3 regions of the Neobacillus solisequens genome follow, and region 2 is predicted to be linked to each of the others. Evidence: riboswitches for the same ligand, from Rfam matches in the RefSeq annotation. Region 2 holds a riboswitch; each other region holds the start of a gene.
The links. Region 2 has a riboswitch for cobalamin ahead of ACI3K6_RS03155 (ribonucleoside-diphosphate reductase subunit alpha). Riboswitches for the same ligand answer to the same signal wherever they lie in the genome.
Positions count from the first base shown of each region.

Region 1: another riboswitch for cobalamin. It lies ahead of metE (5-methyltetrahydropteroyltriglutamate--homocysteine S-methyltransferase); the one in region 2 lies ahead of ACI3K6_RS03155 (ribonucleoside-diphosphate reductase subunit alpha).
Region 3: another riboswitch for cobalamin. It lies ahead of ACI3K6_RS02355 (ABC transporter substrate-binding protein); the one in region 2 lies ahead of ACI3K6_RS03155 (ribonucleoside-diphosphate reductase subunit alpha).

Region 1 covers NZ_JBKFGJ010000002.1:127,445-130,727, forward strand. The annotation lists gene ACI3K6_RS01100 (HXXEE domain-containing protein) at 31-513, shown strand; SAM riboswitch class I at 644-754, shown strand; cobalamin riboswitch at 826-1,018, shown strand; gene metE (5-methyltetrahydropteroyltriglutamate--homocysteine S-methyltransferase) at 1,178-3,283, shown strand, end outside.
Region 2 covers NZ_JBKFGJ010000002.1:543,333-546,615, reverse strand. The annotation lists gene ACI3K6_RS03155 (ribonucleoside-diphosphate reductase subunit alpha) at 1-1,720, opposite strand, end outside; cobalamin riboswitch at 1,855-2,054, opposite strand; gene ACI3K6_RS03150 (beta-carotene 15,15'-monooxygenase) at 2,353-3,283, opposite strand, start outside.
Region 3 covers NZ_JBKFGJ010000002.1:383,387-386,669, reverse strand. The annotation lists gene ACI3K6_RS02360 (FecCD family ABC transporter permease) at 1-513, opposite strand, end outside; gene ACI3K6_RS02355 (ABC transporter substrate-binding protein) at 479-1,444, opposite strand; cobalamin riboswitch at 1,615-1,807, opposite strand; gene ribH (6,7-dimethyl-8-ribityllumazine synthase) at 2,121-2,591, opposite strand; partial or broken gene ribB (3,4-dihydroxy-2-butanone-4-phosphate synthase) at 2,649-3,251, opposite strand.

The DNA of each region.
Region 1 (3,283 bases), 420 kb from region 2:
ATGTAAGTTACTTGAAGAGGGGGAAGATATATGGACTATTATCTTGTTATATTTTTTTGTTTTGCTATTACACTTCATAATATCGAAGAAGCAATATGGTTGCCTAAATGGTCACAGCAATCTTCAAGGTTTCAAAAGCCAGTTTCTTCAAGTGAATTCCTTTTTGCTGTTATTTTTATAACTATTTTGGCTTATTTATCTGCATTTAGTTTTTTGTATATGCCAGAATTAGATTTTGCGAAATGGATGTTTATTGGATTTTTAGGTTCAATGATTTTAAATGCTATTTTTCCGCACCTTATTGCGACCATATTGATGAAAAAGTATGCACCAGGACTTCTCACTGGTTTATTACTTAACCTTCCAATAAATTCATTAGTTATCTATCAAATGTTTTCAAAGAATATAATTATATGGAAAGAGTTAATCATATCAACATTTGTAGTAGGAATTATTTTATTGGCACTTATTCCTTTTTTGTTTAAAGTGGGTGGCAAAATAACTCCTTCTTAATAGGTTGATTGAGGATTAAAAACTTTATTGAAATAGGCAAAATATTTATGTTTTTTGAAAATTACTTTGACAGCTCGTGTTTCTAATGCTATTATGACTATTAAATTCAGAACATTATAAACTATTAAAACTCTTATGAAGAGAGGTGGAGGGACTGGCCCTGTGAAGCCCGGCAACCATTCAACAATTTTGTTGAAAAGGTGCTAATTCCTGCAAAGCATTTTGCTTTGACAAATAAGAGAGGATTCCATAAGTGATGAAGACCTCTCTATTTTCAAATAGAGGGGTCTTATGTCTTTTTCTAATTTAAAATTAAATATCAGATGCATAGGTGCTGTGAGTATGATCTACACAGCTTAAAAGGGAAGACCGGTGAAATTCCGGCACGGTCCCGCCACTGTAATGGGGAGCGACTTATCATGAACCACTGTTTCATAGTTTGAAATGGGAAGGGATAAGAAGCGATGAACCAAAGTCAGGAGACCTGCCTGTTGTATGCTCTTGTACTCTACGGATGTATAGGGAGGAGTGATGAATACGTGTTGAGAAAACCAGATGGTCTCAACTCTAGTTAGCTATGCGTATAAATCTCTCTTTTCTAATTGAAAAGAGAGATTTTTTAGTTGAAGACGAAAATACAAACATAGAAGGAGATAAAAATGCGATGAATAAAGTGAAAAGCTCGAATTTGGGTTATCCGAGAATTGGTGAAAATCGTGAATGGAAAAAGGCTCTCGAACAGTTTTGGGGTGGTAAACTAGAAAAAGAGGCGTTCTTAAAACAGGTCGAGGAGATTCGTTTGCAGCATCTTCAAAAACAAAAGGATAAAGGAATTGACCTGATCCCAGTCGGAGACTTTAGCTTGTATGACCATATTCTTGATACTGCTGTTATGTTCGGTCTAGTACCGAAGCGCTTTAAATACGATGGAGGTAAAGTATCACTTGAAACGTATTTTGATATAGCACGAGGCACTAACGGTTCGGTTGCATCTGAAATGACAAAATGGTTTAACACAAACTATCATTATATTGTTCCAGAACTGGACAGAGCAATACCTTCCCTTGTCGAAAATCGCCCACTTCAATTTTATAAAGAGGCAAAGCAAAAACTTGGTATTGACGGAAAGCCTGTTATCTTAGGACCTGTAACATTCGTAAAGTTGTCAAAAGGGTATAAAGAAAGTGAGTTCCATGCAGTTGTAGATCAATTTGTACCGCTTTATGCTGAGATTTTACGTGAATTGCAAAAAGAAGGTGTAGAGTGGGTACAAATCGATGAACCAATTCTCTCTACAACAATCTCAAAAGAAGAGGTAGCATTATGTAAAGGCGTTTATAGAACGTTGCATGAGGCGGCACCAAACGTAAAGGTGATTTTACAAACATATTTTGATAGTATTGAACATTTCGAAGATGTCATTTCACTTCCTGTTCAAGGGATTGGTCTTGATTTTGTACATGATCATGGTGAGAATCTTATTGCTTTGAAAAAACATGGTTTCCCAAAAGATAAGGTGCTTGCTGCTGGAATAATTGACGGACGTAATATATGGCGTGCGAATCTAGATGATAAATTATCCACCCTAGCAGAGATTACAAAAGTCGTTTCAAAAGATCACCTTATTGTACAACCTTCATCAAGTTTATTGCATATACCTGTGACCGTTAAAAGTGAAGAATCACTCGATGAGGTATTAAAGGAAGCATTATCATTTGCTGATGAAAAATTATATGAAGTCGCTGTCCTTACAAAAGGTATACAAATTGGAAGAGATGCGATACAAGAAGAAATGGCGGCAAGTACAAAAGTGATTCAAACTTTAAATGAATCATCTTTTCGATATAACAAACAAGTTCGTGAAGCCATTCAAAAATTGCCTAACTATAAAGTAGAACGTGAAGTACCATTTCATGTTCGTCAAAAGATTCAAGAAGAGGCTTTTCAATTGCCACTTCTACCAACCACAACAATTGGAAGCTTCCCACAAACCCAAGAGGTAAGAAAACAGCGTTTAAATTGGCGTAAAGGCGAGTTAACGGATGCGGAATATGAAGAATATATTAATGCAGAAATAAGAAAATGGATTGATATTCAAGAAGAGCTTGGCTTAGATGTGTTTGTACATGGAGAATTTGAACGTACAGATATGGTTGAATATTTTGGAGAAAAATTAGCCGGTTTTCAATTCACAAAATTTGGCTGGGTTCAGTCATATGGTTCCCGTTGTGTAAAGCCACCTCTTATTTATGGGGACGTGTCTTATCAAGCACCAATGACAGTTAAAGAAACTGTATATGCACAATCGTTAACAACCAAGCCGGTAAAAGGGATGTTAACAGGTCCAATAACAATATTAAATTGGTCGTTTGTACGGGATGATATTTCACGCTATGATGTTGCCAATCAAATTGCGCTTGCGCTTCGAAAAGAAGTGGAAACACTTGAGGCTCATGGAATCCATATGATTCAAGTCGATGAGCCGGCAATTCGCGAAGGACTACCATTAAAACGTGAAAACTGGGAAAGCTATCTGAACGCTGCCGTTTATGCATTTAAACTTGCTACCACCTCAGTGCGAAATGATACACAAATTCATACTCATATGTGCTATTCAGACTTCGAAGAGATTATCGATGCCATTAAAGCACTCGATGCTGATGTTATTTCAATTGAAACCTCAAGAAGTCATGGTGAATTAATTCATGCCTTTGAAGAAAATACGTATGACAAAGGTATCGGTCTTGGTGTATATGACATTCATAGCCCA
Region 2 (3,283 bases):
ATGCCCCTTTTTCTTGTGCCAATTCCATCGAGGTTCGAATCGTAAAATAGGCAATTTCTTCGTATAGTTCATCTGCCAATCGTACCGCTTCTTCCGTTTCCCAATGAATGCCTTTTAGCGCTAACAAATGATGCCAACCAAAGGTACCCAAACCAACGGCACGGTATTTTTTATTAGTCTTTTGAGCTTGTCCAACATGAATGGTATTTAAATCGATCACATTATCCAGCATTCTCACTTGAATTCGGATCAAACGTTCTAACACTTGGTCCGGTACCGATTTTGCCAGATTTATTGAAGAAAGATTGCAGACGACAAAATCTCCCGGCTTACGAACGATAATCAAGTTGCCATCTTGGTCCTCATATTCACTTGAAATAGTGGTAGCAGACATGTTCTGAGCGATTTCTGTACATAAATTGCTGCAATAAATGGAGGTACGCCCTTCGCTAACTAGATGCTTATTGGGATTCTGCCGGTTAACTTCATCACGATAAAACATATATGGTGTCCCGGTTTCCAATTGCGAAATCATGATCCTGGCCATGAGATCCATGGCCCGATAGGTCTTCCTCGGCAGAAATGGATGTTGGACTGCCTCATAATACTTTTCTGTAAAATATTTGTGATCCTCTTCATCGTAAAAATCTTCAAGTCCTAACGTATTTCCATTCTCATCTTTCCAGCCCATTATTTGCTTCACTTCATGAGGACAAAACGTATGCCACTGGCCGATGCTTTTCCCATTCTCATCGGTTTCCTGCAATTTTTCCATAAAAAGGTCCGGGATTGAAACTCCTGTGAAAAGATCGTGTGCTTTGCGCCGTTCATCGCCATTATTGGTTTTTAAATCAAGAAATCCATTCATAATATCTTTGTGAAAAATATCGAGATAGACGGCGATCGCCCCTTGACGCTGTCCTAGCTGATCCACGCTGACAGCAGTATCGTTTAGTAAACGGATCCATGGGACCACCCCTGAAGAATTTCCCTTAAATTTCTTAATATCGGATCCCAGTGCGCGCACTTTTCCATAATATACACCAATTCCGCCGCCATCCTTGCTAAGGCGGGCAATATCCCAGTTATTAAGGTAGATTCCATCTAGTGAATCTTCCACTGTATCGATAAAACAGGATGATAGCTGACCGAAGCTTTTTCCGGCATTAGCTAAAGTAGGAGTCGCCACTGTCATATACAAATTACTTAGAGCCCAGTAGGCTTCTTTTACGAAATAAATTCGTTTCGAGTTTGGTTCATCCTTCATCAAGTGCATGGCAATCGTCATAAACCGCTCTTGAGGAAGCTCGTAAAGATTCCGGTCATGATCTCTTGCTAAATAACGATCAGCCAGCAAGAATAGGCCCATATATTGAAAAAGCAAATCGCGGTCCGGGTCAATGGTTTGCCCAAGCTCATCGATTTCTTCTTTAGAATAGGAGGTTACTAGTTCAGGAGAATAAATTCCTTTTTCAGTTAGAATTGTGAGTAATGAGTAATAATCTCCGTAACTTTGTTTGGGATCGTATCCCCTGTTACGGGCAACTTGCTCATAGAGTTCGTTTAAATAGGCTCGAGCCGCAATGTAGGTCCAATTCGGCTGGTCCATGGAGATTTTATGTAGGGCGTATTGAAGGACTTTTTCATTTTGATTGTATTGTTTGAGTTCTGTTAGGTCTAAACCAAGTTTTTCTGCCGTTGTTACCATCGTTTCGGTCATTGTCGATTTCTCCTTTTTTGTAAATAAAAAAATCCGCTCGGGGATCAGAGCGGAAGAAATGACAACAGCCAAAAGAAAAACCTGCATGATTCGTTTTGACGCCACCATCTCATCTTCCCCATCCCCGAAGAAGTGAAACTAACTAAAATAAGACAGGTCTCCTGACTCATGCATCATCCTCTACTAAATCCTTCCCGTATAAGCACCCAAATAGTGAGCTCTCTTATACAGTGGTCCATTTAGTTCGTCAGCATTTACAGTTGCGGGGGCAGTTTCGGCCTTTCACCGAATTCCCTATTAAGCGAATCATCGCATCTTATCGCAAGGCTATTACTATATGTAGTTGTTTTGCTATTTTCTAAATACTAGATACAGTGTATTAGTTTAGTTTATATCATATCTTATTCATGTTTTTTTTACAAGACAAAAATTGTAATCTATTTTCTTTAGACAACTTGAGGCAGTTTACTAAAATGATATCTTTAGAATTACAATCATGGGATTTCTTTGGGGTGTACTCCCGTGAGAAGTCTTTGAGAATCGTTCTATCTGACATCCCTAACCTAATTTTGTAGAAGATGTCCATGAGATATTATTTTATTACACTAAAAGGACCGGCACAACCACCGGTCCTAGGCTTTCTCCATTTCTCTATTAAATTTTCCCTTTAAAACCGCCTTAAATCTCTCTGGATCATCCACCCGGATTGCCACCTGGTCATAATGCTTAACCAACCCCATGGCTAGGGTGGCCGGAACACGTCGCTTCAGTTTCAAGATCACATCAGGATGAACTTCCATAAAGTCACGCGCGATAAATTCAATGGTGTTTTTCGAAAGCTTTTGTTGACATTGTTCCGGTGTATCCCTAACTTCTTCGATCTCAGACCACTTTACCTCCATCCGTTTCATTAACCCCATTGAGATATAAAGCGAGTGCTCCGTTACCTGCAGCGGGTTATGCCGGACGGCCTGAATGTCCGCAAGAAAAAATAGGACCGTGTACATATTTAAAACCAGCATAATAATCGATAGGACCAAAGATTTTTCGTGAATCAGCCAGTGGATGCCAACGGATTCCAGAACCGTTGCATGAATCAGCATAACCATTAAGGCAATATAGCTTGATTTTTTGTGCAAAGTAAAGTATCCCTCGCCTGTTACTGGCTTCTTTTTCCAAGAAGCAAAAGAATAATAGATCACGAGCATCTCTGAGCAAATCACACGAACAATAGGATATGGCTTTACCTTTTCATTAACTGCCTTTGAAAATGCATAAATAACTGATAATGGGCTTTCTTTGACATAACAAACAATCCTTGGCAAATAAAGAAAGAACGTCACCAATACTACCATTTCTATAAGCAATAGCCCGCTTTCCACTGCAAATCCCAGCCAAGTGACCCGTTCCATAGGTGCCAAGTATTCCATTGGAATCATAAACCGGGCAACCACGAGACCACCAGAGATTCCGATTAGAATGTTTTTCCAATTCCATTTTTGTTTTTTCCATGTCAAAAATAACAGAGGTGCTACTAGTGCCAAATCAATCATGGATGCTACA
Region 3 (3,283 bases), 160 kb from region 2:
TCCAGTTAGGATGATGGTTTCCACTCTCATGGAATGCTCTATCTTTTTAGCAAATGACAAGACTAAAAAAATCGTCATTAACGAAAAAACAATACTTAAAATGGGTAATGTAAACATCCCCACTAGCGGAAGTGAAATCTGGAGGAATAGGGTTAGGACTGCACCTAGTGAAGCCCCTGATGAGACACCTAATGTATATGGATCTGCTAACGGGTTTCTTAATAAGCCCTGAAAGGCAGCACCGGCAATGGCAAGTGACGCACCAACAAGACCAGCTAAAATCACTCTAGGTAAGCGAATGTTGAGGACAATACTAGAATACATGGGGTCAATGCCACTTGTCGAGATTCCACCAAACAGCTTTGCACCTATTATCTTAATAATAGTAAAGATTGGAACTGAAACAGTTCCAATCGAAATACCAAATAAAATAGAAAGAATCAAAAAGATCCCTGCCACTAAGAAGGCTATATAATGTTTATTTAAATACTTCCGGGTAAACAGCCTTGGCAAGATCCTCTACTCCTTCAACAAGTCTTGGACCCGTACGAGTAACTTTGTCAGAATTGACATCCACAACTTGCTTGTTTTTCACAGCATTAACATTTTCCCAACCTTTTTGTGTTAACACTTGCTCTGTTGGATTTTTAACATAATAGCCATATGTAGTCACAATCACATCAGGATTGCGTTTAATCATGGCTTCCTCTTCAATCTTAATCCAGCCCTCTTGGTCGCCCGCAATATTTTCAGCATTAATCAAATTCAGCATTTCATTCATAAACGTATTTTTACCAGGAGCATAAATTTCAGGTGATGGTGATACTTCCACTAACACTTTTTTCTTCTCTTTAATATCTTTTGCTTTTGTTTTAATTTCCGCCAACTTATCTTTCATATGTTGAACGATTTCTTCGGCTTTCTTTTTCTCTCCGGTGGCAGTACCAATCATATTAATGGAATCATACACTTGTTCAAAATTTTCCGCATCATTGACAACTAGTACCTTGATGCCCGCATCGCGCAGCTGTTGAAGGCCTTCTTTTGAATTATGTACACCAGATGCATGTGCTAAAACAACGTCAGGCTTTAACGAAATAATTTTTTCAATATTAATTTCTTGTCCGCCGACTTTCTCTTTTTTAGCCGTATCTTCTGGATAATTATCAAAATCTGAAACGCCGACAACTTCTTTTCCAAGCCCTAATGCATAAGTAATTTCCGTGTTACTAGGAATTAGTGAAACAATTTTCTTAGGTTTTTTATCAATAACTACCTTTTGATCCACTGCATCTTTAATGGTTACTGGGAAGGAAACCTTTTCTGATTTCTTTTCCACGCTGGATTTTTTCTCTTCTTTAACTTGATCTTTTGCCCCTGTACAACCGGCCAAAGCCCCTAATGTTAATAGTACTACAAATAATAGTGAATACAATTTCTTCATTTCATACTCTCCCCTGCATGTTTACTATACAAAAAATAATAGGTCTTCCTTACGCCACCAAATAAAAAACATCTCCACACAAAATGGAGATGTTGGTCTGATTAGATTCAATTACTAACACATATGTAATAGTAGTCTAGTCGTCCACACCTCCCTATCCTCGTAGGTTATTTGGCGCATTCAAATAGGCAGGTCTCCTGGCTTATGGTCATCACTCCCCACGTCTTCCCATCGATTCGATAGTGACAATTTGTGGGTTGCTCCCATTTACAGTGGCGGGACCGCGTTGGCTTTTTACCAAACTTCCCTTTTAAGCAAAAATCCCTTTTCGAGGATTTTAGCACCTATTTTCATTATTTTTTGTTACTCCCATTATAAAAAACGGAATAGGATTTGTATACATTTATTTTAGGCACTTTTAAACTTGTCAGTTGATTTCCGCTCCAGGTGCTTCGCTTTCCGTGGGCGTTTCGGCGAGCCTCCTCGGCGCTTGCGCCTGCGGGGTCTCTCCAGAACCGTACTCCCACAGGACATTGATTTTCTTCTTAGAATTCACCCACGCACGAAGGAAATGCGTTAGCATTTTCGAGGAGTCTTCGCACCTTCCGCTACAATCAACAGAGTGTTAAAAATCAACTCTGTTCTTTAACACAGCCTTATTTTAAAATATTGCCTTTTACAACTCTAAGGTTCGGCAAAGATTCGCCATTTCAATAGCGGATGCCGCTGCTTCCCAGCCTTTATTTCCAGCTTTGGTACCGGCACGTTCAATGGCTTGTTCAATGGAATCTGTCGTTAATACACCGAAAATGACAGGAACCCCACTGCTAATAGAGGCAGCAGCTACACCTTTAGCTGCTTCGTTACACACATAATCAAAATGCGGAGTGGACCCTCGAATGACAGCTCCTAATGTAATAACAGCGTCATATTTTTTACTGTGTGCCATTTTTTGAGCTATTAATGGAATTTCAAATGCACCTGGGACCCAAGCAATATCTACATCCTCTTCACCAACGCCGTGTCTTTTCAGAGCATCTTGAGCACCACTGACCAATTTTCCAGTAATAAATTCATTAAATCGTCCGGCAATAATACCAATTTTCAGGCCTGAACCTACTAAATTTCCTTCATATAAATGTCCCATTTACTTTCCTCCAATCATGATTTAGACCTGGGTTGTCAAGTTGAGATTCATTGACGTTTCCATTGTCTTTCTGTATTCAATCAATTCCTTGATGGTAATCATCTTTAAATCCAGACGGTCTGCGATTTTACGAAGTTCCGGAACCCGTGCCATCGTACCATCCTCATTCATAATTTCACAAATCACTCCTGCTGGTTTAGCTCCCGATAATTTCGCCAAGTCTACAGCAGCCTCAGTATGTCCATTTCTCACAAGAACCCCACCGTTTTTAGCTATTAGGGGAAAAACATGCCCTGGCCTCTTGAAATCTTCACCCTTCGCATTTTGTTTAAGCAAATTCATGATGGTGGTTGAGCGTTCAAAAGCAGAAATACCTGTTGATGTAAATTTGTGATCAATACTAACGGTGAAGGCAGTGCCATGTGAGTCAGTATTTTTTTCTACCATAGGCTTTAGATCTAGCTTATGGGCCAACTCCTTTTCGATGGGAACACAAACTAACCCTCTTCCATAGGTCACCATGAAATTAATGATTTCTGGGGTTGCTTTTTCAGCTAAGGCAATAAAGTCACCCTCGTTTTCTCGGTCCTCATCATCACAGACTATAATAACTTTGCCTTGTTTTAAGTCAGCTATCGCCTCTTCAATTGAATCAAACATTTTCCTTCACTCCTTCTATGAAGCCCTGACTA